2 regions of the Streptomyces sp. NPDC058008 genome follow, and region 1 is predicted to be linked to the other one. Evidence: riboswitches for the same ligand, from Rfam matches in the RefSeq annotation. Region 1 holds a riboswitch; the other holds the start of a gene.
What was found. A riboswitch is a leader RNA that binds a small molecule or an ion and turns the genes downstream of it on or off. The one in region 1 is predicted to bind glycine.
Positions count from the first base shown of each region.

Region 2: another riboswitch for glycine. It lies ahead of gcvT (glycine cleavage system aminomethyltransferase GcvT); the one in region 1 lies ahead of gcvP (aminomethyl-transferring glycine dehydrogenase).

Region 1 is NZ_JBHVQX010000055.1:4,389-15,771, forward strand. Features, by position in the region: gene ACFVS9_RS33470 (DUF881 domain-containing protein) at 1-224, shown strand, start outside; gene ACFVS9_RS33475 (small basic family protein) at 221-553, shown strand; gene ACFVS9_RS33480 (DUF881 domain-containing protein) at 634-1,404, shown strand; gene ACFVS9_RS33485 (FHA domain-containing protein) at 1,466-2,371, shown strand; gene ACFVS9_RS33490 (MerR family transcriptional regulator) at 2,414-3,157, shown strand; gene ACFVS9_RS33495 (bifunctional nuclease family protein) at 3,211-3,684, shown strand; gene ACFVS9_RS33500 (MerR family transcriptional regulator) at 3,854-4,471, shown strand; gene ACFVS9_RS33505 (DNA polymerase IV) at 4,547-6,001, shown strand; gene ACFVS9_RS33510 (PRC-barrel domain-containing protein) at 5,923-6,294, opposite strand; glycine riboswitch at 6,427-6,522, shown strand; gene gcvP (aminomethyl-transferring glycine dehydrogenase) at 6,716-9,601, shown strand; gene ACFVS9_RS33520 (DUF5999 family protein) at 9,668-9,874, opposite strand; gene ACFVS9_RS33525 (hypothetical protein) at 10,162-10,776, opposite strand; gene ACFVS9_RS33530 (glutamate-cysteine ligase family protein) at 11,267-11,383, shown strand, end outside.
Region 2 is NZ_JBHVQX010000003.1:136,136-147,518, forward strand. Features, by position in the region: gene ACFVS9_RS04165 (ATP/GTP-binding protein) at 1-225, opposite strand, end outside; gene ACFVS9_RS04170 (DUF742 domain-containing protein) at 200-580, opposite strand; gene ACFVS9_RS04175 (roadblock/LC7 domain-containing protein) at 577-987, opposite strand; gene ACFVS9_RS04180 (ATP-binding protein) at 984-2,174, opposite strand; gene ACFVS9_RS04185 (L-serine ammonia-lyase) at 3,013-4,398, opposite strand; gene glyA (serine hydroxymethyltransferase) at 4,719-5,990, opposite strand; gene gcvH (glycine cleavage system protein GcvH) at 6,009-6,386, opposite strand; gene gcvT (glycine cleavage system aminomethyltransferase GcvT) at 6,477-7,592, opposite strand; glycine riboswitch at 7,759-7,854, opposite strand; gene ACFVS9_RS04205 (AAA family ATPase) at 8,027-8,719, shown strand; gene ACFVS9_RS04210 (enhanced serine sensitivity protein SseB) at 9,079-9,855, shown strand; gene ACFVS9_RS04215 (enhanced serine sensitivity protein SseB C-terminal domain-containing protein) at 10,009-10,803, shown strand; gene ACFVS9_RS04220 (ABC transporter permease) at 11,159-11,383, shown strand, end outside.

The sequences.
Region 1 (11,383 bases):
TGCTCGCGGTGGGGGACGGGAAGAAGCTCGTCGGGGCCTTCAAGGACAGCGCGGACGGCCAGTACCTCCAGGCACTGCACGACAGCTTCGACATCCGCACCAGCATCTCCGACCAGAGCCAGGTGCGTCTTCCGGCCGCGCCCAGCCTGATCGTACGCACAGCAGAGCCGCAGACCGCAGACAAGGGCAGTGGTGCGGCAGACACAGGGAAGGCAACATCGTGATCGCCGTACTGGGCCTCGTCGTGGGAGTCGTGGTCGGACTGTTGGTCCGGCCCGAAGTTCCGGCGGTGGTCGAGCCCTACCTGCCGATCGCCGTGGTGGCCGCGCTCGACGCCGTCTTCGGCGGTCTGCGGGCCATGCTCGACGGGATCTTCGTGGACAAGGTCTTCGTGGTGTCCTTCCTCTCGAACGTCGTGGTGGCCGCGCTGATCGTCTTCCTCGGCGACAAGCTGGGCGTCGGAGCCCAGCTGTCCACCGGTGTCGTGGTCGTGCTCGGCATCCGCATCTTCTCCAACGCCGCGGCCATCCGCCGGCACGTCTTCCGGGCGTGAGGCCGATGAACGACGGACGGATTCCCAACGGCGGACCCGACCACGGCCACGGGCGGCCCGGCGGCGCGCTGCCGCCCGAGATGCCCGCGCCCCCGCCCGCCGCGCCGGAGCGGGAGGCGCGGTCCGGTGAGATCACGGGCCGTCAGAGGCTGCGCGCGGGGCTCTGGCCGCCCAGGGTGAGCAGGGCCCAACTGATCGTCGCGCTCCTGCTGTTCGTCCTCGGCCTGGGGCTGGCGATCCAGGTGCGGTCGAACAGCGACAACAGCGCCCTTCGGGGAGCCCGGCAGGAGGACCTGGTCCGTATCCTCGACGAGCTCGACAACCGCACCCAGCGCCTCGAGGACGAGAAGCAGCGCCTCGACGACCAGCGCACGGAGCTGGAGAACAGCTCGGACCAGGCGGAGGAGGCCCGCAAGCAGACGCTCGAGAAGGAGCGGCAGCTCGGTATCCTGGCCGGCACGGTCGCGGCGCACGGCCCGGGCATCACGCTGACCATCGATGATCCGACCGGCGCCGTGGAGGCGGACATGCTCCTCGACACCATCCAGGAGCTGCGTGCGGCGGGAGCCGAGGCGATCGAGATCAACGGTGTGCGTGTGGTGGCCAATACATACTTCTCCGGTGACGGGGGAGAGTTGAAAGTCGACGGCAGGAAGGTCCAGGCTCCCTACGGGTTCAAGGTCATCGGCAAGCCGCAGGACCTGGAGCCGGCGCTGAACATCCCCGGCGGGGTGGTCCAGACGCTGGAGAAGGAGCAGGCCACCGCGGAGGTGACCCGCGCCGACGACATCGTCGTGGACGCCTTGCGGTCGGCGAAGCAGCCTGATTACGCTCGGTCGTCGTCCCGGTGAAGCGGCGGTGCGAGGTGCTCGGAGGACACCGACAGCAGGTTGCGGGGGGTCGCCGCAACGGATCGGTGACGTGTGGTGGAAACTGTCGAGTGGATACGGACGTTGTGAGGATGTCCGGGTCGGCAGGTGTGTTCGTTCAGGGTTCGTCCTGCCCCACGGGCGGGTCTATTTCGGTCAAGGGGAAACGCCCGTGAAGTTGTTTGCGAAGTTGTTCGGAAAGAGCGCCCGCGAGGACAGCAACAGCGCTGCCCGCCATCGCGCTCCGCGTCAGGGCGCCGAGGAGCAGGGCTCGGAGCGCCCTCTCTTCCGCGACGAGGTCCCCGGCGGCGCCGGTGGGTCCGGCGCGCCGTCTGTTGACCACGGAGGTGCAGGGCGCATAGGTTTCGGTGAATCATCGACCTCGGGCGGATCGTTCGCCCCCGGTGCGGAGGGTTCGGCCATGCCGGTCTGTACGAGGTGCGGGCATCGGAATGCCGAGGCCAGCCGTTTCTGCTCCAACTGCGGCGCGCCGCTCAGGGGCGGAATTCCCGAGCGCGCCTCGGAGACGACCTCGACCATCTCGATCTCCGGTATCGAGGCGTACGAGGCCGAGGCGACGGGCCAGACCTCCCTTCCCTCGCTCTCCCCGGAGGCCCAGGCGGCGGTCGACGCACTGCCGGCGGGTTCCGCGCTCCTGGTGGTCCGCCGCGGCCCGAACTCCGGAAGCCGCTTCCTGCTGGACGGCGACCTGACGACGGCCGGCCGTCACCCGCAGAGCGACATCTTCCTCGACGACGTGACCGTGTCGCGGCGTCATGTGGAGTTCCACCGGAATCCGGACGGTAGTTTCACCGTGGGCGACGTCGGCAGCCTCAACGGCACCTACGTCAACCGCGAGCGCATCGATTCCGTCGCGCTGACCAACGGCGACGAAGTCCAGATCGGGAAGTACCGGCTGGTCTTCTACGCGAGCCAGCGGGGCGTGTGACCCTCCCCCGGACTCCGTCCGGGGGGACCCCCAGGAAGGTCCATGCTGCGAACACCGACAGGCGGTGCCGGTCACGGCACCGCCTCCGCGGGCGAGCGGGCGATGAGCATCGGCACGGTGCTCCTTCAGCTGCGCGACGAGTTTCCCGAAGTCACCATCTCCAAGATCCGCTTCCTCGAGGCGGAGGGGCTCATCGAGCCCCAGCGGACGCCGTCGGGCTACCGGAAGTTCCGGCCCGCCGACGTGGAGCGGCTGGCTCAGGTGCTGCGCATGCAGCGGGACCACTACCTGCCGCTCAAGGTCATCCGTGAGCACCTGGAGGCGCTGGCCCGTGGGGAGAGCCCGGCGCTGCCGTCCGGCGGCGCCCAGGGCGATCCTGGCGACGCCCTGCGGGGCCAGGACCCCGGGCGGCCCACCGCCGCCCGCATCGGGCGCTCCGAGCTCCTGGCCGCCACCGGCGCCACCGAGGAGCAGCTCGGCGAGTGGGAGTCGTACGGCCTGATCGTGCCCGCCCCCGGCGGAAGCTACGACGCGGAGGCCGTGACCGTGGCGCGGCTGGTGACGGACCTGGGCAGATTCGGCCTGGAACCCCGGCACCTCCGGGCCGTCAAGGCGGCCGCGGAGCGGGAGGCCGGACTGGTCGAGCAGGTCGTGGCACCACTGCGCCGGCACAGGAACCCGCAGACCAGAGCGCATGCGGAGGCCACCGCGAAAGAGCTGGCGGAGCTCTCCGTCCGGCTGCACGCCGCGCTCGTCCAGAGCGCTCTCAAGGTCACGTTCCACTGAGGGCGGAGGAGCCCGACTATCCAAACATGGCGGGCACGTCCTAGGGTTGCTGTGTGAACGAGCTCGACGTTGTGGGTGTCCGGGTGGAAATGCCCTCCAACCAACCGATCGTGCTCCTGCGTGAAGTGGGAGGCGACCGGTACCTCCCTATCTGGATCGGCCCTGGGGAAGCGACCGCGATCGCCTTCGCCCAGCAGGGCATGGCTCCGGCCAGGCCGCTGACCCATGATCTCTTCAAGGACGTGCTCGAGGCCGTCGGCCAGGAGCTCACCGAGGTCCGCATCACGGACCTCCGCGAAGGGGTCTTCTACGCGGAGCTGGTCTTCGCCAGCGGGGTGGAGGTGAGCGCGCGGCCGTCCGACGCCATAGCGCTCGCCCTGCGCACCGGCACGCCGATCTACGGCAGTGACGGGGTGCTGGACGACGCCGGCATCGCCATCCCGGACGAGCAGGAGGACGAGGTGGAGAAGTTCCGCGAGTTCCTCGACCAGATCTCGCCGGAGGACTTCGGTACCAACAGCCAGTGACCGTCCCGCGGAGGCCGGTGTCAGCGCATCCGACAAGCCGTTCCCGGAAACCAGTCACGGGAAACCACCCTCAGGGTGATTATCACTCGGCGTGCCGAGTGTGGCGATCGTTGACGCACCCCGGGTGACTGCCTACCTTCGAGGTGGCAGGTCAAGGACGGAGGTCGGCGTGAGAAGCAGCGGCGACGGTACGGCTGCGGGTGGGCCGTACCGGCAGCACGGCAGTGCGGCCGACCACTCCATCAGACAGCCGGTTCAGCCGGCGGTGGTGGCAGCGGACGGTGTGGCAGTGGCAGGGGATATCGGCTACCGGGGTCCGACAGCGTGTGCGGCGGCGGGGATCACCTACCGGCAGCTCGACTACTGGGCGCGTACGGGGCTCGTGGAGCCGAGCGTGCGGCCCGCCTACGGGTCGGGGACACAGCGGCTCTACAGTTTCCGGGACGTGGTCCTCCTCAAGATCGTCAAGCGGTTCCTGGACACGGGGGTCGCGCTGCAGAACATCCGCACGACCGTCCAGCACCTCAGGGCCCGGGGATTCACGGATCTCGAGCGGATGACCCTGATGAGCGACGGAGCGACGGTCTACGAGTGCTCCTCGCCGGACGAGGTCGTGAACCTCCTCCAGGGCGGCCAGGGGGTCTTCGGGATCGCCGTGGGCGTCGTCTGGCGGGATGTGGACGCGGCGCTGTCCCAGCTCCACGGGGAGCGCGTCGACACGGGGGAGACCCTGATCGGCCACAACCCCGCGGACGAACTGGCGCGGCGGCGCAACCGGGCGGGCTGACCCCGCGGGGAGCGACGGCGCGGCGCGGGTGGTGGGCGGGGCGGTTGTCAGTGGCGTAGGGCACCATCGGTCCATGTGAGAGCCTCGCCCACCATCCTCCATCTGGACATGGACGCCTTCTACGCCTCCGCGGAGCAGGCGGCGAAGCCCAGTCTGCGCGGCAAGCCGGTGGTGGTGGGCGGTCTGGGGATGCGGGGCGTGGTCGCCACCGCGTCCTACGAGGCCCGGCGCCTCGGTGTGCACTCCGCGATGCCGATGGCGCAGGCGCGACGGCTCGCGCCCAACGCGGCGTACCTGGTCCCGCGTTTCGCGCTCTACCGGACGGTGAGCGACCAGGTGATGGAACTCCTCGGGCGGCTGTCGCCGCTGGTCGAGCCGCTCAGCCTGGACGAGGCGTTCGTCGATCTGGAGGCCGGTGGGGTCGCCGGCGACTCGGCTTCCGCGCGTACGGTCGGTGAACAGCTGCGCGGCGTGATCCGGGGCGTCACCGGACTCAGCGGCTCCGTCGGACTGGCCGGCTCCAAGATGCTGGCCAAGATCGCCTCCGAGGAGGCGAAACCCGACGGACTGCTGCTGATCGAGCCCGGCACCGAGCGGGAGCTCCTGGCCCCCATGTCCGTGCGCATCCTCCCGGGGGTGGGTCCGGCCACCGGCGACCACCTCCGCCGGGCCGGCATGACCCTCGTCAGCCACCTGGCGGAGGCGGGTGAGGACGAGCTCGTGCGGCTGCTGGGCCGGGCGCACGGCGTCGCCCTCCACCGCATGGCCCGGGGCCACGACGACCGCCCGGTGGTCGCCGAGAGGGACGCCAAGTCCGTCTCGGTCGAGGACACCTTCGACGTGGACCTGCACGACCGCGTACGGGTCAGGACCGAGGTGGAGCGGCTCGCGGCCCGGTGCGTGCAGCGGCTGCGCGGTGCGGGCCGGTCCGGGCGCACCGTCGTCCTGAAGGTGCGCCGGTACGACTTCTCGACGCTCACCAGGTCCGAGACCCTGCGGGGTCCCACCGACGACCCCACGGTCGTCAGGGAGGCCGCAGCGCGGCTCCTGGAGGCCGTGGACACGACCGGTGGGGTGCGGCTGCTCGGGGTCGGCGTCACGGGGCTGGCGGACTTCACGCAGGAGGACCTGTTCGCCCAGGCCGCCGACGCCGGGCACGCGGCCGGGGAGCCGGAGGTCCCGGAGGCCCCGGACGAGGCGGGCGGCACCGCCGGCCGGGCGGGGGAACCGCCGGAGGACGGGGAGCCGCAGGCGTCCCGTCGCTGGCAGGCCGGACAGGACGTCGAGCACGACGTCCACGGTCCGGGCTGGGTACAGGGCAGCGGTGTCGGCCGTGTCACCGTGCGCTTCGAGCAGCCGTGGACGCGGCCGGGCCGGGTGCGCACCTTCCGCATCGACGATCCGGAGCTGCGGCCCGCCGGCCCTCTTCCCCTGGTGAGGGACCCGGAGGACTACTCCTCCTGGCCCGCGAGCCTTCCGAAGTCCCTGTCGGGACCCGGTTCGGCGGAGGGGGCCGAGTCCAGCCCGTAGTGGCGGTAGAGCTGTAGCTCCTGCTCGGGGGAGAGGTGGCGGCCCACCCCGAAGTCGGGCGCGTCCTTGATCAGGGTGCGGTCGAAGGGGATGCGCAGAGCGCCGTCGACGAACTCACTCGGCTCCAGCGGGACGAACGCGTCCCGGGTGAAGAGGCCGGTGCGTACGGCGGCCCACTCGGGCACCCCGGTGGCGTCGTCGAGGTAGACCTCGTCCACCGTTCCGATCTTGGCACCTTGACGGTCGAAGGCCTTGCGGCCGATCAGGCTGCGCGGATCGATGTCGGTCTGCACGGTGCCTCCCACTGGTCACGACGGCATCAGGTGGTCGCGGCTGCTCCACAGCACTACGAAAGGCCACATCCGGGCCGTCGGCCACTCGAGACGGCCCGCGCCGGCCCCGCTGGTAGGCTGGAACACGGCTGCTGACCCTGTGCGGGAGAGTCCTCCGGAGCGATCCGGCGGCGCCGAAGGAGCAACTCCTCCCCGGAATCTCTCAGGCCCCCGTACCGCACGGACGAGGTCACTCTGGAAAGCAGGACGGGATCCGCACGGCACCAGCCGCCGCGGGCACCGCCCTCACCGACGGTGAAAACCGGTACGCCGCGGCGGGTACCGGTGAAGCTCTCAGGTCGAGATGACAGAGGGGGAGGCCGTTCGGGCAGCCACGCCGTGGCGCCCCTCGCAGGTCGTGGCAGACCAGGAGGCCTCCATCATGACCCCCCGTCGCACTCCGCTCTCCCAGCTGGAGCAGGGCATTCCCTTCGAGCAGCGCCACATCGGGCCCGATGCCGGGGCCCAGGCGAAGATGCTCGCCCAGGTCGGCTACGGCTCCCTCGACGAGCTCACCGCGGCCGCTGTGCCCGACGTCATCAGGAGTGCCGAGGCGCTGAACCTCCCCGAGGCCCGCACCGAGGCCGAGGTCCTGGCGGAGCTCCGCAGCCTCGCCGACCGCAACCAGGTGCTCGCACCGATGATCGGGCTGGGCTACCACGGCACGTTCACCCCGCCGGTGATCCTGCGCAACGTCATGGAGAACCCCGCCTGGTACACGGCCTACACGCCGTACCAGCCGGAGATCTCCCAGGGACGGCTCGAGGCCCTCCTGAACTTCCAGACGATGGTCGCCGACCTCACCGGCCTGCCGACCTCGGGGGCCTCGCTCCTCGACGAGGGCACGGCCGCGGCCGAGGCCATGGCACTGGCGCGACGGGTCGGAAAGGTGAAGGGCGGCGTCTTCCTCGTCGACGCCGACACGCTGCCGCAGACCATCGCCGTGATCGAGACCCGCGCCGAGCCGACCGGCGTGGAGGTCGTCGTCGCCGACCTCACCGAGGGGATCCCGGCGGACATCGCGGAGCGGGGCGTCTTCGGCGTGCTGCTCCAGTACCCGGGCGCCTCCGGTGCCGTACGCGACATCCAGCCCGTCATCGCGCAGGCGCACGACCTGGGCGCCATCGTGTCCGTCGCCGCGGACCTGCTGGCCCTGACCCTGCTCACCTCGCCCGGCGAGCTGGGCGCCGACATCGCCGTGGGCACGACGCAGCGCTTCGGCGTCCCGATGGGCTTCGGCGGACCGCACGCCGGCTTCATGGCCGTACGCGAGAAGTTCGCCCGCAGCCTGCCCGGCCGCCTCGTCGGCGTCTCCGTCGACGCGGACGGCGACCGGGCCTACCGCCTGGCCCTCCAGACCCGCGAGCAGCACATCCGCCGCGAGAAGGCCACCAGCAACATCTGTACCGCGCAGGTGCTGCTCGCCGTCATGGCCGGCATGTACGCCGTCTACCACGGGCCCGAGGGGCTGCGGACGATCGCGCGGCGCACCCACCGCTTCGCCGTCGTCCTGGCCGAGGGGCTGCGGGCCGCCGGGGCCGAGGTCGTGCACGAGGCGTACTTCGACACCCTCACCGTCCGGGTGCCGGGCAGGGCCGCCGACGTCGTCGGCGACGCGCGGGAGCGCGGCGTGAACCTCCGCCTGGTCGACGCCGACCACGTCTCCATCGCCTGCGACGAGACCACCACCCGTACCCGGATCGCCGCCGTCTGGGCGGCCTTCGGCGCCGGCGGCGACATCGAGGCCCTGGACGCGGAGACCGACGACGCGCTGCCCGCGGGCCTGCTGCGCACCGACGAGGTCCTGACCCACCCCGTCTTCCACCAGCACCGCTCCGAGACGGCGATGCTGCGCTACCTGCGCAGGCTCGCCGACCGCGACTACGCGCTGGACCGCGGCATGATCCCGCTGGGCTCCTGCACGATGAAGCTCAACGCGACCGCCGAGATGGAGTCGATCACCTGGCCCGAGTTCGGCGCGCTGCACCCCTTCGCGCCCGCCGAGCAGGCGCAGGGCTTCCTCACCCTCATCCGTGAGCTGGAGGAGCGCCTGGCGGAGGTCACCGGCTACGACGCCGTCTCCATCCAGCCCAACGCGGGCTCCCAGGGCGAGTTCGCCGGCCTGCTGGCCGTCCGCGCGTACCACCGTGCCAACGGGGACCACGGGCGCACCGTCTGCCTGATCCCGTCGTCCGCGCACGGCACCAACGCGGCGAGCGCCGTGATGGCGGGCATGAAGGTCGTCGTGGTGAAGACCGCCGACGACGGCGAGGTCGACATAGAGGACCTCCGGGCCAAGATCGAGAAGCACCGGGACGAGCTCGCCGTCCTCATGATCACCTACCCCTCCACGCACGGCGTCTTCGAGGAGCACGTCGCCGACATCTGCGGCGAGGTGCACGACGCGGGCGGCCAGGTGTACGTGGACGGCGCCAACCTCAACGCGCTGGTCGGGCTCGCCAAGCCGGGCCACTTCGGCGGCGACGTCTCCCACCTGAACCTGCACAAGACCTTCTGCATCCCGCACGGCGGCGGCGGCCCCGGCGTCGGTCCGGTCGGGGTGCGCGCCCACCTGGCGCCGTACCTCCCCAACCACCCGCTCCAGCCCGCGGCGGGCCCGGAGACCGGCGTCGGTCCGATCTCGGCCGCCCCGTGGGGCTCGGCGGGCATCCTGCCGATCTCATGGGCCTACGTACGCCTCATGGGGGGCGAGGGGCTCAAGCGGGCGACGCAGGTCGCCGTACTCGCGGCCAACTACATCGCCAAGCGCCTCGAACCGCACTTCCCGGTCCTGTACAACGGCCCGGCCGGTCTCGTCGCGCACGAGTGCATCGTCGACCTGCGGCCGATCTCCAAGGCGACCGGCGTCAGCATCGACGACATCGCCAAGCGGCTCATCGACTACGGCTTCCACTCGCCGACCATGTCGTTCCCGGTGGCCGGGACGCTGATGATCGAGCCCACGGAGAGCGAGGACCTCGCCGAGCTCGACCGTTTCTGCGACACGATGATCGCCATCCGCGGCGAGATCGACAAGGTCGCCTCCGGTGCGTGGAGCGCGGACGACAACCCGCTGCGCAACGCCCCGCACACGGCTGCCGCGCTCGGCGGGGAGTGGGACCACGCCTACACCCGCGAGGAGGCGGTCTTCCCGTCCGGCGTCACGCCCTCGGACAAGTACTGGCCGCCGGTGCGCCGGATCGACGGCGCGTTCGGTGACCGCAACCTGGTCTGCTCGTGCCCCCCGCTGGACGCGTACGACCAGTAGGGGAGCGGACACGCGTCGGGGCCGGTGCGGAGTGCTCTCCGGCCGGCCCCCGTGTTCGGCCCCGGGTCAGGCGGCCTTCATCACCCGGCCGCCCTTCAGCGGACGGTGGGGCGCGATGATCTGCCCGTCGGGCAGCAGCTCGCCGGTGTCCTCGAAGAGCAGGACGCCGTTGCACAGCAGGCTCCAGCCCTGTTCCGGGTGGTGAGCCATCAGACGTGCGGCTTCACGGTCGTTGGATTCAGCGGTCGGGCAGGGTGGCTGGTGCTGGCACATGGATGGGTTCTTTCGCTGCGTCGATTCGAGTGTCCTGCGGCTGGACGAGGTGTTCATGGCCGCCCCCGTATCAAGTCGGTCGGGTCCAGTGTTGCCCTACGGGCGTCTCTCCGCAGGGATTTCGCGGCAGCTGCTGTTCTCCTCCCATGACGCGTCACCCGGCCGGACGGTTCAATCCAACTGGACTGTCCGTTCGGATGGTTCGGGGTGACCTGTCCGGACTAGTCCGGACGGGTACGCGTACGCCCCCGCCGAGCTTCTCGGCGGGGGCGCGTGGTGCGGGCGGGTCAGGCGGGAGACCCGAGGAGGCCGGGGAGTTCCGGCAGGTCCGGAAGGGACGGCGGGGTGACCCGCAGCGTCATGACCGGGAGCAGGTCCGCGACCCGGTGCGGACGGTAGGCGGTGATCCCCGGAGGCGCGGGTGCCAGGGGCACCAGCACGTCGGTCGGCGCGAGCGCCCCGGCACCCGCGTCGGCCTCGACGTCGTGGTGCAGCCACAGCGTGAACATGTACAGCTCGGGTACCGACAGCAGACGCGGCTGGTAGTGCGCCGCCGTCGACTCCGCCTGTCTGACGGCGAGTTCGGTGGAGACGATGTAAGGGCCCTCGAAGAAGTGCGAGAAGGTCCAGCCGTCGGGGGTGAGCATGGTGTCCGCCGCGGCGACGGCGCGCTCGGCGCTGCGGATCAGGAAGCGCCAGCCGGCCAGGCGGGTGCGCGGCGCGGCCTCGTTCGGCACGATCCTGTCCAGTACGTGGACGGGAAGCGGGAGTTCGGGGCTCAGCGGTCCCTGGACGGACCGGAGAGCGGGCGTGTGGGCCTCGCGGACTGCGGTGGGGGAACCGAGTGCCGCGAGAACGCTGCGCAGTGCGGGCGCGGGGGCCGGGGAAACATGCAGCGGCATAGTGGGTCGCCTCTCACTTCGGAGACACGGTGATGCGTGGGCGGGTGCAGACGGCGCTGTCGGCGTGCGGGGCCAGAGGAGGGCCGGTGACGGGCGGACGGGCCGATGCGTCAACTCTCTGCCTCGTCCGCAGAGTTTATACGACAAATGTTCACACGATGTTTCGGCTAGCCGTCCCGGGTATTGCCCGCAAGGCGGATTCGAGCCTTTGAATTGCGTGGTATCTGTGGATTCGGGCCGCTTCCGACCCTCGTCGCCAGGTGTTTTCCCGGCGCGGCGGTAGGCTGAAACTCACCGGTGATTCCACCGTGCACCCCGGCCCGCGAACTGCATATGCCTCATGCCTTCGGAATGTGCCTCCGGCTTCAGTCAACAGACTACTGGGTGTCCGTGGGCCGCGGGGGCGTTACGGATCATCTCGTCGGGGCATTATCGATCGTGATACGAGCGGCCTGTGCCGCGGGCCGCCCACTCGAGGAGGGACCCTTCGATGGGCGAGAAGGTCGTGGCGGGCGCCTTTGCCCCGTCCGATCGGCAGGCGTACCGCGAGAAGCTCACCCAGTGCCTGGCCGGGCTGGAGAGGCTCCTGTCGGAGCGGAGGTTCGAC
Region 2 (11,383 bases), on a different contig from region 1:
CATCGCGACCGTGGTCGTGGTCTTGCCGGTCGTGCCCTTGAGGTCGTCGATCCCCTCGCCCGCCCGCGTCATGACCTCTTCGGTGCGCAGCGGCGGGATCTCGGACATCGTTCCGATGAAGGTGGTCTTCCCCACGGCGAAATGACCGACCACCAGGATCTTGGCTGCGGTCTGCACCGATTCCCGGAGATAGACACCGTCATCCAAATCGGGCTTGAAGGCCATGCAGCACCTGCTCCAATATGTTCCGGTCGACGAGTTTCGCGGCAGGGATCGGGGCCCGCGTGACGAGGTACCCGCCCTGGGTGAGGTCGGACAGCAGGATCTTGACGACGCCCACCGGGAACTGGGTGTGCCCGGCGATCTCGGCGACCGAGAGATGCCCTCCGGAGCACAGCTCCAGAAGGCGCCGTTTCTCCGGGTCCAGATGCTGCACGGGCGGCGAGTCCTGAGCGGTCGTCACCAGGGTGATCAGTGAGAACGCGTCGTTGTCCAGCAGGCTGCGGCCATTGGTGATGACGTACGCCGGGACTAAGGGGGTGGCGGCCTGTTCCTGGTTCGATCCGTCCGGCGCCGTCATGCCTTCGTGTCGGCAATCTCGCGCGGCGGAACGGTCAGTGCCTTGCCGAGCTGGCCGACGAGCTGCTGCATGCGGAAGGTGATCTCGGCCATGTCGACGTCGGGCGTCGCGGAGACCGCGAGATAGGCGCCTTCGCCGGCGGAGATGAGGAAGACCCAGCCGTGGTCGAACTCCACCAGGGTCTGGCGCCACGTCCGGTGCTGGTTCCCCGGCACACCGCAGAAGTCGACCACCGTCCGGCTCAGCGACTGGATTCCGCTCATGGCGGCGGCGACGGTGTCGGCCTGGTCCTTCCCGACGTCCTTCGAGCGCGCCATGAGGAGACCGTCGGCGGACACGAGAAGGGCGTGCTGCGCCTCGGGCACTTCCAGGGCACTGTCAAGCATCCATGACAGGTCGTAATTCACTGAGTCTCAGGCCCTTCGCTGCTTGCGTTGGTGGAACGGCGGCCGGACTGTGTTCCGCGCTGGAACGCGCCCATGACGGAAGCGGCCCGTTCGCTGGAACGAACCGGCTCGTCCGGTGAGTCGACGGCGGGGACGATGGATATCGCGCCTCTGCGCCGGCGTTTGGGCAGACCTCCGAGGGTGGTCGAGGGGGGCACCGGGCTCTCCTCGGGCGGCAACGAGGGGGGTACGGCCACCGCGGGGAACTCCTTGGGCTCGGGCATGGGCGCGGGCACGGGAACCGGCGCGGGCATGGGCGCGGGCACGGGCTCGGGCTCCGGCGCCTGCATGGTCGTCAGGAGTTCCTCCGGGAGCAGCACGACCGCTCGCACCCCGCCGTAGGGGGAGGTCGAGTCCACGGAGACCGTGAAGCCGTACCGGGCGGCGAGGACGCCGATCACGGTGAACCCGAACTGCGGCGGGTTCCCCAGCCCCGAGACGCCGGGGGAGCGCTCGCTCGAAAGGAGCTTCGCGGCCCGCTCCTTCTCCTCCTCGTTCATCCCGACGCCGGCGTCGTCGACGATGATGCAGACGCCCTTGGGGACCGGCCGGATGTTGATCTCGATGACCGTCTCCGGCGCGGAGTAACTGGTCGCGTTGTCCAGCAGCTCGGCCAGGGTCAGCGCGACCGGTTCGACGGCGCGGCTCGCGATCGCGAAGTTCGTCTGGGCCCGGATCTCCACCCGCGTGAAGTAGCGAATACGGCCCTTCGCACTCCTGACCACGTCGTAGAGCGACGCGGCGGCGCGCTGCCTGCCGAGCCATCCGTCGCAGAGCACGGCGATGGACTGCGCACGACGGGCGAACTGCGAGTTCATGTGGTCGATGTCGAGGAGGTCTTGGAGAATCTGGAGTTCTCCGTATTTCTCCTGCAACTTCGTGATCGCCAACTGCTGCTCACCGGCGAGACCCTGAAGCGTGCGCATGGCGGACTTCAGAGCGGTCTTCGTTGCTTCCTCGGCCCGGTCCTTCGCCTCTTCGACGGACTCGGCGTAATGATTTTCGAGGTTCGCGTAGTGAGTCTTCAGCTCCTCTTTCTCTCTGCGTAGCGCGGCTATTTTCTTCCTGCCGCGAATCGTCGCAGTCGCTGCGACAGGAATGCCGGCGATCAGAACCCAGAGCGCTGGATCCTGGAGATATTGCGTCATAAGGCTCTCTTCGGGCGACTGGGCCACCGGATACGGAGTGTCTGGCGGGTGTTGTCGAGTACGTCCCCGGAAACAGGTGTCTTACGGCCACAGATGTGTGGGATCGGTCGCGCATGCTCGCCCGGCCAGACAGCCTCGAAAGGCTTGGCTGATGGCATAGGTCTCCCCCGGGGGGTGGCGGATTTCTGGGCCGATGCGCTGACTTTCCTGTAATGCCATAGCGGGTTTGGTGCCGCTTGGCAAGCTTGGTGATCGTATCACCACGGGTTGATCGGGCCATGGGTCGATCTGTTCCTTTTTGGATGCCTGACGGCTATTTAGAGATGCTGCCGATTTGAGGGTTTTGGTGAGTATTGAGGGCCGCTCGGATACCGGGCCGGTCCGGGGCGTTGCCTGTTTTTCGGGCGAATCATCCCCTCGGCCGGACCCGGGGGCACGTGCCAGAGGCACGGTCGTGATGAAATCGTGCGGAACCGGTGCGGATGTGACGGCCCCGGCAACCGGACGTCCTCCGGCAGGCGGCACGGGGACATCACGGCGGCCCGCCCGCCCGGATTTCCGGCCCTCGGCGCGGAACGGTTTCGCGGGCGGCGGACGGCCGCCGGTCCCGCCCGGGTGACTTCGCTCCGGCGGCGGGCAGGGCCCCCGCGGACACGCCGGCCCGCCGACCGGGGCTCCCCGGGCACCTCCGCGCCCCCACGGAGTCGCCGGGTGGGCGGGGAAGGCGAAGGCCCTGACCGACGCGGACCGGCAGGTACGCGCTGTTCAGGGCCCAGGGGGTCAGTACCCGGCGATGTTCACCCACGAGCTCGGTGCTCGACGACGCGCACCGGAGGCGTCAGCACTCGATGATGTTCACCGCGAGCCCGCCCCGGGCGGTCTCCTTGTACTTCACGGACATGTCCGCGCCCGTCTCCTTCATGGTCTTGATGACCTTGTCCAGGGAGACCTTGTGGCTGCCGTCGCCGCGCAGCGCCATCTTGGCGGCCGTGACCGCCTTGACCGCCGCCATCCCGTTCCGCTCGATGCAGGGGATCTGGACCAGGCCGCCGACCGGGTCGCAGGTGAGGCCCAGGTTGTGCTCCATGCCGATCTCGGCGGCGTTCTCTACCTGCTCGGGGGAGCCGCCCAGGACCTCGGCGAGGGCGCCCGCGGCCATGGAGCAGGCCGAGCCGACCTCGCCCTGGCAGCCGACCTCGGCGCCCGAGATGGAGGCGTTCTCCTTGAACAGCATGCCGATGGCTCCGGCGGCCAGCAGGAAGCGGACGACGCCGTCCTCCTTCTCCGCCGCGGTGCAGCCGTGCGCGGCGAAGTTCATCCAGTAGTGCAGGACGGCGGGGATGATGCCCGCCGCGCCGTTGGTCGGGGCGGTGACGACCCGGCCCCCGGCGGCGTTCTCCTCGTTGACGGCCATCGCGTAGAGGGTGATCCACTCCATCGCGTGCGTCTGGGGGTCGCCCTCGGCGCGCAGCTGCCGGGCGGAGTTCGCGGCGCGGCGGCGGACCTTCAGCCCCCCGGGCAGGATGCCCTCGCGGGTCATGCCCCGCGTGATGCAGGCCTGCATCACGCGCCAGATCTCCAGCAGGCCGGCCCGGATCTCGTCCTCGGTGCGCCAGGCCTTCTCGTTCTCCAGCATGAGGGAGGAGATGGACAGGCCGGTCTCCCGGGCGAGCCTCAGCAGCTCGTCGCCGGTGCGGAAGGGGTGCTTCAGGACGGTGTCGTCCGGGATGATCGGGTTCTCGCCGGCCACCGCGTCCTCGTCGACGACGAAGCCGCCGCCCACCGAGTAGTACGTCTTCTCCAGGAGCGGGGCGCCCTCGCTGTCGTAGGCGAGGACCGTCATCCCGTTGGCGTGGTAGGGCAGTGCCTTGCGCCGGTGCAGCACCAGCTGCTCGTCGGCGTCGAACGGTATGTCGTGCACGCCCAGGAGGCTGATCCGGCCCGAGGAGCGGATCTCCTCGACGCGGGCGTCCGCGCCCTCGACGTCGACCGTGCGGGGCGACTCGCCCTCCAGGCCGAGCAGGACGGCCTTGGGCGTGCCGTGTCCGTGGCCGGTCGCGCCGAGCGAGCCGTACAGCTCGGCCCGGACGGACGCCGTGTGGACCAGCAGACCCTCGTTCTTGAGGCGGCGGGCGAACATGCGGGCCGCGCGCATCGGGCCGACCGTGTGGGAGCTGGACGGGCCGATGCCGACCGAGAAGAGGTCGAAGACCGAGAGGGCCACGGGGGTACTCCTAGGACGTGGGCCGACGACGGTGTCGGCCCGGGTGGTGCGGGGACGGGCCGGTGGGCCCGGGAACGCGGGGCAAAGGGGTGGGGGCACCGCGCACACTCCGTTCAGTGTGCGCGGTGCCCCCACCCTGTGTGCAAACTGCCGGTGACGTGACCAGGGCGTGTCCTGGACGTCCCGCCTGCCCGGTGAAGCCCGGCACGCTCGCCGTGCGCGGGGACGCCCCGGTGGCTCAGCCACGAGACCGTCTCCGCGCCCAGCGCGCACATGGCCGGACGACGCCGGGCCCGCCCTCCGGGCGGACGGCGCTAGGTTCAGGACACGTTCTGGCCGAGACCGGGGTACAGCGGGAACTTCGCGGCGAGCGCGGTCACGCGGGCCTTGAGGGCGTCGGCGTCGTACGCCGGCTTCAGCGCGGCCGCGATGATCTCGGCGACCTCGGTGAAGTCCTCGGCCTGGAAACCGCGGGTGGCGAGCGCCGGCGTACCGATGCGCAGGCCCGAGGTGACCATCGGGGGCCGGGGGTCGTTCGGGACGGCGTTCCGGTTGACCGTGATGCCCAGCTCGTGGAGCCGGTCCTCGGCCTGCTGCCCGTCCAGCTCGGAGTTACGCAGGTCGACCAGGACCAGGTGGACGTCCGTGCCGCCGGAGAGGACGGACACGCCCACCTCGGTGACGTCCGGCTGCACCAGGCGCTCGGCCAGGATGCGGGCGCCGTCCAGGGTGCGCTGCTGGCGCTCCTTGAACTCCTCGCCCGCCGCGACCTTGAAGGAGACCGCCTTGGCCGCGATCACGTGCTCCAGCGGACCGCCCTGCTGACCGGGGAAGACCGCCGAGTTGATCTTCTTGGCCAGCTCCTGCGTCGACAGGATCACGCCACCGCGCGGACCGCCGAGGGTCTTGTGCGTGGTGGTCGTGACGACGTGGGCGTGCGGCACCGGGTTGGGGTGCAGACCGGCGGCGACCAGGCCCGCGAAGTGCGCCATGTCGACCATCAGGTACGCGCCGACCTCGTCCGCGACCCGGCGGAAGGCGGCGAAGTCGAGCTGGCGGGGGTAGGCGGACCAGCCGGCCACGATGAGCTTCGGCTTCGACTCCTTGGCGAGGCGCTCGACCTCGGCCATGTCCACGACGCCGGTGTCGTCGACGTGGTACGGGACCACGTTGTAGAGCTTGCCGGAGAAGTTGATCTTCATGCCGTGGGTCAGGTGACCGCCGTGGGCCAGGTTGAGACCCATGATCGTGTCGCCCGGCTTCAGCAGCGCGAACATCGCGGCGGCGTTGGCCTGCGCACCCGAGTGCGGCTGGACGTTCGCGGCCTCGGCGCCGAAGAGCGCCTTGATGCGGTCGATCGCGATCTGCTCGACCACGTCGACGTGCTCGCAGCCGCCGTAGTAGCGGCGGCCGGGGTAGCCCTCGGCGTACTTGTTGGTGAGGACGGAGCCCTGCGCCTCCATGACGGCGACCGGAGCGAAGTTCTCCGACGCGATCATCTCGAGGGTGGACTGCTGACGGTGGAGCTCGGCGTCGACGGCGGCGGCGACGTCCGGGTCCAGCTCGTGGAGGGAGGAGTTGAGAAGCGACATCAGTGGGTCCCTAGGGTCTCAGTTGCCGGAGAACGCGGTGTACTCGTCGGCGGAGAGAAGGTCGTTCGGCTCCTCCGCGACGCGCACCTTGAACAGCCAGCCGCCCTCGAAGGGAGCGGAGTTCACCAGCGACGGGTCGTCCACGACGTCCTGGTTGGCCGCGGTCACCTCGCCGGTCACCGGCGAGTACAGGTCGCTGACCGACTTGGTCGACTCCAGCTCACCGCAGGTCTCGCCCGCGGTCACCGTGTCACCGACCTCCGGGAGCTGGGCGTAGACGACGTCACCGAGCGCGTTGGCCGCGAACTCGGTGATGCCGACCGTGGCCACGCCGTCCTCGAGGGCCGACAGCCACTCGTGCTCCTTGCTGTACCGCAGCTGCTGGGGGTTGCTCATGACCTGAATTCTCCTGTACGCGGGGGAGTGCTGATGAACGGTGGTCTTACGGTGTGAGACACGACTGCGTCACGTGCGTGGCGCTCCGTGTCAGGCGCGGCGCTTGTAGAAGGGCAGCGCCACGACCTCGTACGGCTCGTGCGTGCCCCGGATGTCGACCCCGACACCCTCCGTGCCCGGCGCGGCGTGCGCCGCGTCCACGTAGGCCATGGCGATCGGCTTGCCCAGGGTGGGCGACGGGGCTCCGGAGGTGACCTCGCCGACGACCTTCCCGCCGGCCACCACGGGATAGCCGGCGCGCGGCACCCGGCGGCCCTCGGCGACCAGGCCGACGAGCTTGCGGGGCGGGGCGGTCTCCGCGCGGGTGGCCGCTGCGCTGAGCGCCTCGCGGCCGACGAAGTCGCCCTCCTTCTCGAACTTCACGACCCGGCCGAGGCCCGCGTCGAAGGGCGTCAGCGCCGTGGTCAGCTCGTGGCCGTACAGCGGCATGCCCGCCTCCAGGCGGAGCGTGTCGCGGCAGGAGAGCCCGCAGGGGATCAGGCCGTAGGGCGCGCCCGCCTCCGTCAGCGCCGTCCACAGCCGCTCGGCGTCGCCGGGGGCCACGAAGAGCTCGAAACCGTCCTCGCCGGTGTAACCCGTACGGGCGATGAGCGCGGGGACACCGGCGACCGTTCCGGGGAGTCCCGCGTAGTACTTCAGTCCGTCCAGGTCGGCGTCCGTGACCGACTTCAGTACGGCGGGGGAGTCCGGCCCCTGTACGGCGAGCAGCGCGTACGCGTCCCGGTCGTCCCGGACCTCGGCGTCGAAGCCGCCGGCCCGCGCGGTGAGGGTGTCCAGGACGAGCTGGGCGTTGCCGGCGTTGGCGACGACCATGTACTCGGTGCCGTCCAGGCGGTAGACGATCAGGTCGTCCAGGATCCCGCCGTCCTCCGCGACGATCATCGTGTAGCGGGCCCGGCCCACGCCGACGGTGGCGATGTTGCCGACCAGCGCGTAGCTCAGGAACGCCGCTGCCTGCGGTCCGGTGACGGTGATCTCGCCCATGTGCGACAGGTCGAAGAGCCCGGCCCGGGTGCGTACGGCGTTGTGCTCGTCGCGCTCGCTGGCGTAGCGCAGCGGCATGTCCCAGCCGGCGAAGTCGGTCATGGTCGCGCCCAGGGAGCGATGCAGGGCATCGAGGGCGGTGAGACGGGGGGCAGTGCTCATGGACATGGCTCCAGGGCATGACGACAGGGGGTGGTTCCCTCCCCATCTGTCATCGGAACCTGAGAGGTTCGCCGAGAGCCCCTGAAAGGGTCCTGACGGGTCGGCCCCGTCAGGGTCGGCTTGCACCTTGGGTGGGACCGCGCAGCGGCCCGCTTTTCAGATCTGCCTCATCCACGCGGTACGGGGCCTGAGAGATTCAAGGGAGGAACTTGCTCCTTCGGCGCCCGGCACACGGTGACCGGGACTCTCCCGCGCGGATTCAAACGGCCGGTATGCAGTTGGCGGGGTCATCATCGCACGCATCGGGCACGAGTGGGGCGTCCGGTCCCGACGGGTACCGGTCCCGGCACACGAGGCCGGAAGCTGGTGTGCCGCATTACCTTTTCTTTACACTTCTTGGGCAGGTCCGTGAGTGACTCGGCAGGGGGAATGCGATGACGTTGCAGCGCTATGCGGCCACCGCGGGGGCGGTGCCCGGCGCGATGCCCCAGCAGCCCGGCGCGCCCGCCCGGGAGCTGACCGACGGGCCCCCCGCACAGGTGGTGCGTGATCTGCGGGCCGGGGGCGGCCCGGCGCCGCGCGGCCTGGACTTCGGGGCGGGGGACGTGGTCGTGGTCTCGGGGCTGCCCGGCAGCGGGAAGTCGACCCTGATCCGGCGCACCGCACGGGAACACGCCATCGACTCCCAGGATGCCCGGGAGCGCTGGGCGGCCGTCCTGCCCGGGTTATTCCCGTACGGCCTCTACCGCCCGCTGGTGCGCGCCGCGCACTACGCCGGGCTGCGGCGGGCGCTGCGGGCGGGCAGGCCGGTCGTCGTGCACGACTGCGGCACCCAGGCCTGGGTGCGGCGGTGGCTGGGACGCGAGGCCGCGCGCCGGGGCGGCACCCTCCACCTCCTCCTGCTCGACGTCACCCCCGGGGTGGCCAGGCAGGGGCAGCGGGAGCGGGGGCGGGGCGTGTCCGGCTACGCCTTCGCCCGGCACCGCCGCGCGGTCGCCAGGCTGCTGCGCGACACGGAGAGCGGGCTGCTGCCGCCGGGGTGCGCCTCGGCGGTACTGCTCGACCGGGAGGCGGCGGCGGCGATCGGCCGGATCACCTTCCGGGACGCACGGCCCCCGCAGGGGTAGCCCGGAACGGGCGGGCGGCCGCCCGGGTGCCCCCCGGGCGTCACCGGCCGCCCGGCGGCGGGTCCCGGCCGTCAGCACGCGCCCGGCCGTCAGCACGAGCCCGGCCGTCAGCACGCGCCCGGCGGCCGGTGCCCGCCCGGCCCTCCCCGAGCGCACGAGGCCGTCCGGCCACGGACAACGACTGCACGGAGGCGTGTCACCGTTCGCATACGCACAGTTCGCGCCCCTCCGGCCGGCTGTCCGGAATCTGGACGGTGCGGTGGTCCCAGGAGGGTCCCCCGCCTGCGGCACTGCCCTCGGGCCGTGCGCCGGTCTAAGGTTTCTGCCGCACAGCATGGCGAGAAAGGGACACAGACACCGTGGACATTCCGGCTCAGGCCCAGGCTCCGTCCTACCCGTCGCAGGGATGGCCGGCCAACGAGCTCGAAGAAGTGCTCAGCGCGTCGCTCGGGGTGCCCGGGGCGGGCGGGCGGCTGGTCGAGGTGCTCGGCCGCAGCCAGGTCTGGGTCCCCCTGCCGAACGGCGGCGGACCCGGCAGCTCCGACCTCGACCTGCCGACGCTCGACATCGAGGGCGGCGCGTACGTCCCCGTGTTCAGCTCCGAGGCGCAGTTCCTCCAGTGCGTCGGCTCCCACCTCTCCTTCACGGTGGCGCCCGCACGCGAGTTCGCCCGCGGACTGCCCCCGCAGGTGGGGATAGCCGTCAACCCGGGCGGCGCGGTGGGAGTTCCCCTGCCGCCCCCCGCCGTCGCCGATCTCTGCCGGGCCGGCCGCACCCCGCTGGACGGTCCCGCCACCGGCGGCCGGGTGCGGCTGTACGAACCGGACTGGAAGGAGGACCCCGTCGACTTCCTCGCCGCCGTGTCCGCCGAGTTCCAGGCGACCGGAGTGGTGAGCACCGCGCGCCGGGCGCTGGCCAGCGTCGAGGGGGACAGTCCCGCGCTCTTCGTCGGCGTCGAGTTCACCGTCCGGGAGGCCGCCGAGCAGAGCGCCCCGCTCGACGCCCTGGGCCGCGCGCTCGGCCGGGTCCAGGTGCCGTGGCCGGTGAACGTCGTCCTGCTCGACGTGGCACAGGACCCGGTGGGCGACTGGATGCTGGAGAAGGTGCGCCCGTTCTACCGGCGCGACGGGCACTGACGGCGGGAACTCCTCACGCCACGCGGCGTCAAGCCGGTGTCAGGAGCGGCGCATAAGCTGGTTGGATGACGAGACCGCCCCGTGTGCCCGGGAGCGGCACCACAGCACCGTGAAGCCTGCGGGACAGCGGAACGAAGAGGGGCGGGACCCAGAGTGAGTGCGTCAGGCACCGCGGCGGCCGGGCAGGTCGAGCACATGCTTCGCCAAGTGACCCCCGGGCGGCTCGACGCGTACGAGTCGCTGCTGCGGTCCCTGGCGGACGGCCAGGTCTGGATGCTGCTCTGGCACGGCACGGCGGGCTCCCCCGACGCCCAGTACGGCAACATGGAGGTCGACGGCCTGGGTTACGCCCCGTGCGTGACCTCCGCCCAGGAGCTCGCGGCCAGCGGCTGGACCAGGGCCCACGAGGTCACCACCGGCCGCGACATCGCCCGCGCCCTCTTCCCCGACCGCTGGGGCATCTGGCTCAACCCGCATGCCCCCGGCGGCGGTGTCGGCATCCCGTGGCTGGACCTGCGCCGCATCGCCACGGGCCTGGACCGGATGCCCGCCGGGCCGCTGCGGCTCACCGAACCCGCCGTCGAGATCCCGCAGTTCTACGCCCTGCTGTCGCAGAACGCCCACCGCACCCCCGCCGTGCGCGCGCTCCGCCGCGCCTGGGTGCAGCCCGCGCTCGGCGTTCCGTACCTCGCGATCGGGCTCGACCTCTACGACACCGGGCGGCCGTCCGTCGACGCGGTGCGCGCGATGATGCGGCAGTCGATCGGTGCCGTACCCGACGGGCTGCCCGTCTCCACGGTCTCGCTCTCCGACGAGTACGACCCGGTCGCGATGTGGCTGAAGGCCAACTCGCGTCCCTTCTACGACCGCGAGGCGCACGCCGCGCCCCCCGCCGCACCTGCCTACGGCTACCCGCCGGCCGCCGGCCCGGCGCCGCACGCCTACTGAGTAGGCCTGCGGGCCCGGCCCGCCGAGGTGCAATCAGTAGGCATTTCAGCGCTGTTGGGTGTCATGTCCGTAATAACGGATGAGTGACCGAGAGGTCCGCTCAGGATGCACGGCTGTCCGCATAACGGAAGCCCCGTGACAGCATCACATTTGAGCAAACATTCCCCGTCAGGTCTGGCGGGTGATCGCGAAGTGACTGAAGACTCCACACCAGCAGGTGGTCCATGCCCGGCGCACCCCTCTTTCAAACAGGGGCCGTTCGGCCGCACATCACCACTTGTGTCACGTTTCGTAAGAGCCGCTACAGCGGCGGTCACAGGCCGGCCACCGTCGGCCGAGAGGGGTCTCCAGCGCAATGACGGCACCGATCGAGACCACCGGGGCGGACGCGCGGCCCGAAACGGTGCTGGAAGGCGCCGGGCGCAAGGAGATCGAGGGCCGTTCGCTCGGCCGCATCGCCTGGACGCGCTTCAAGCGGGACAAGGCCGCGATGGCCGGTGGCATCGTTGTCGTGCTGCTGATCCTCACCGCGGTGCTGTCCAAGCCGCTCCAGTCACTCCTCGGGCTCGACCCGAACGCG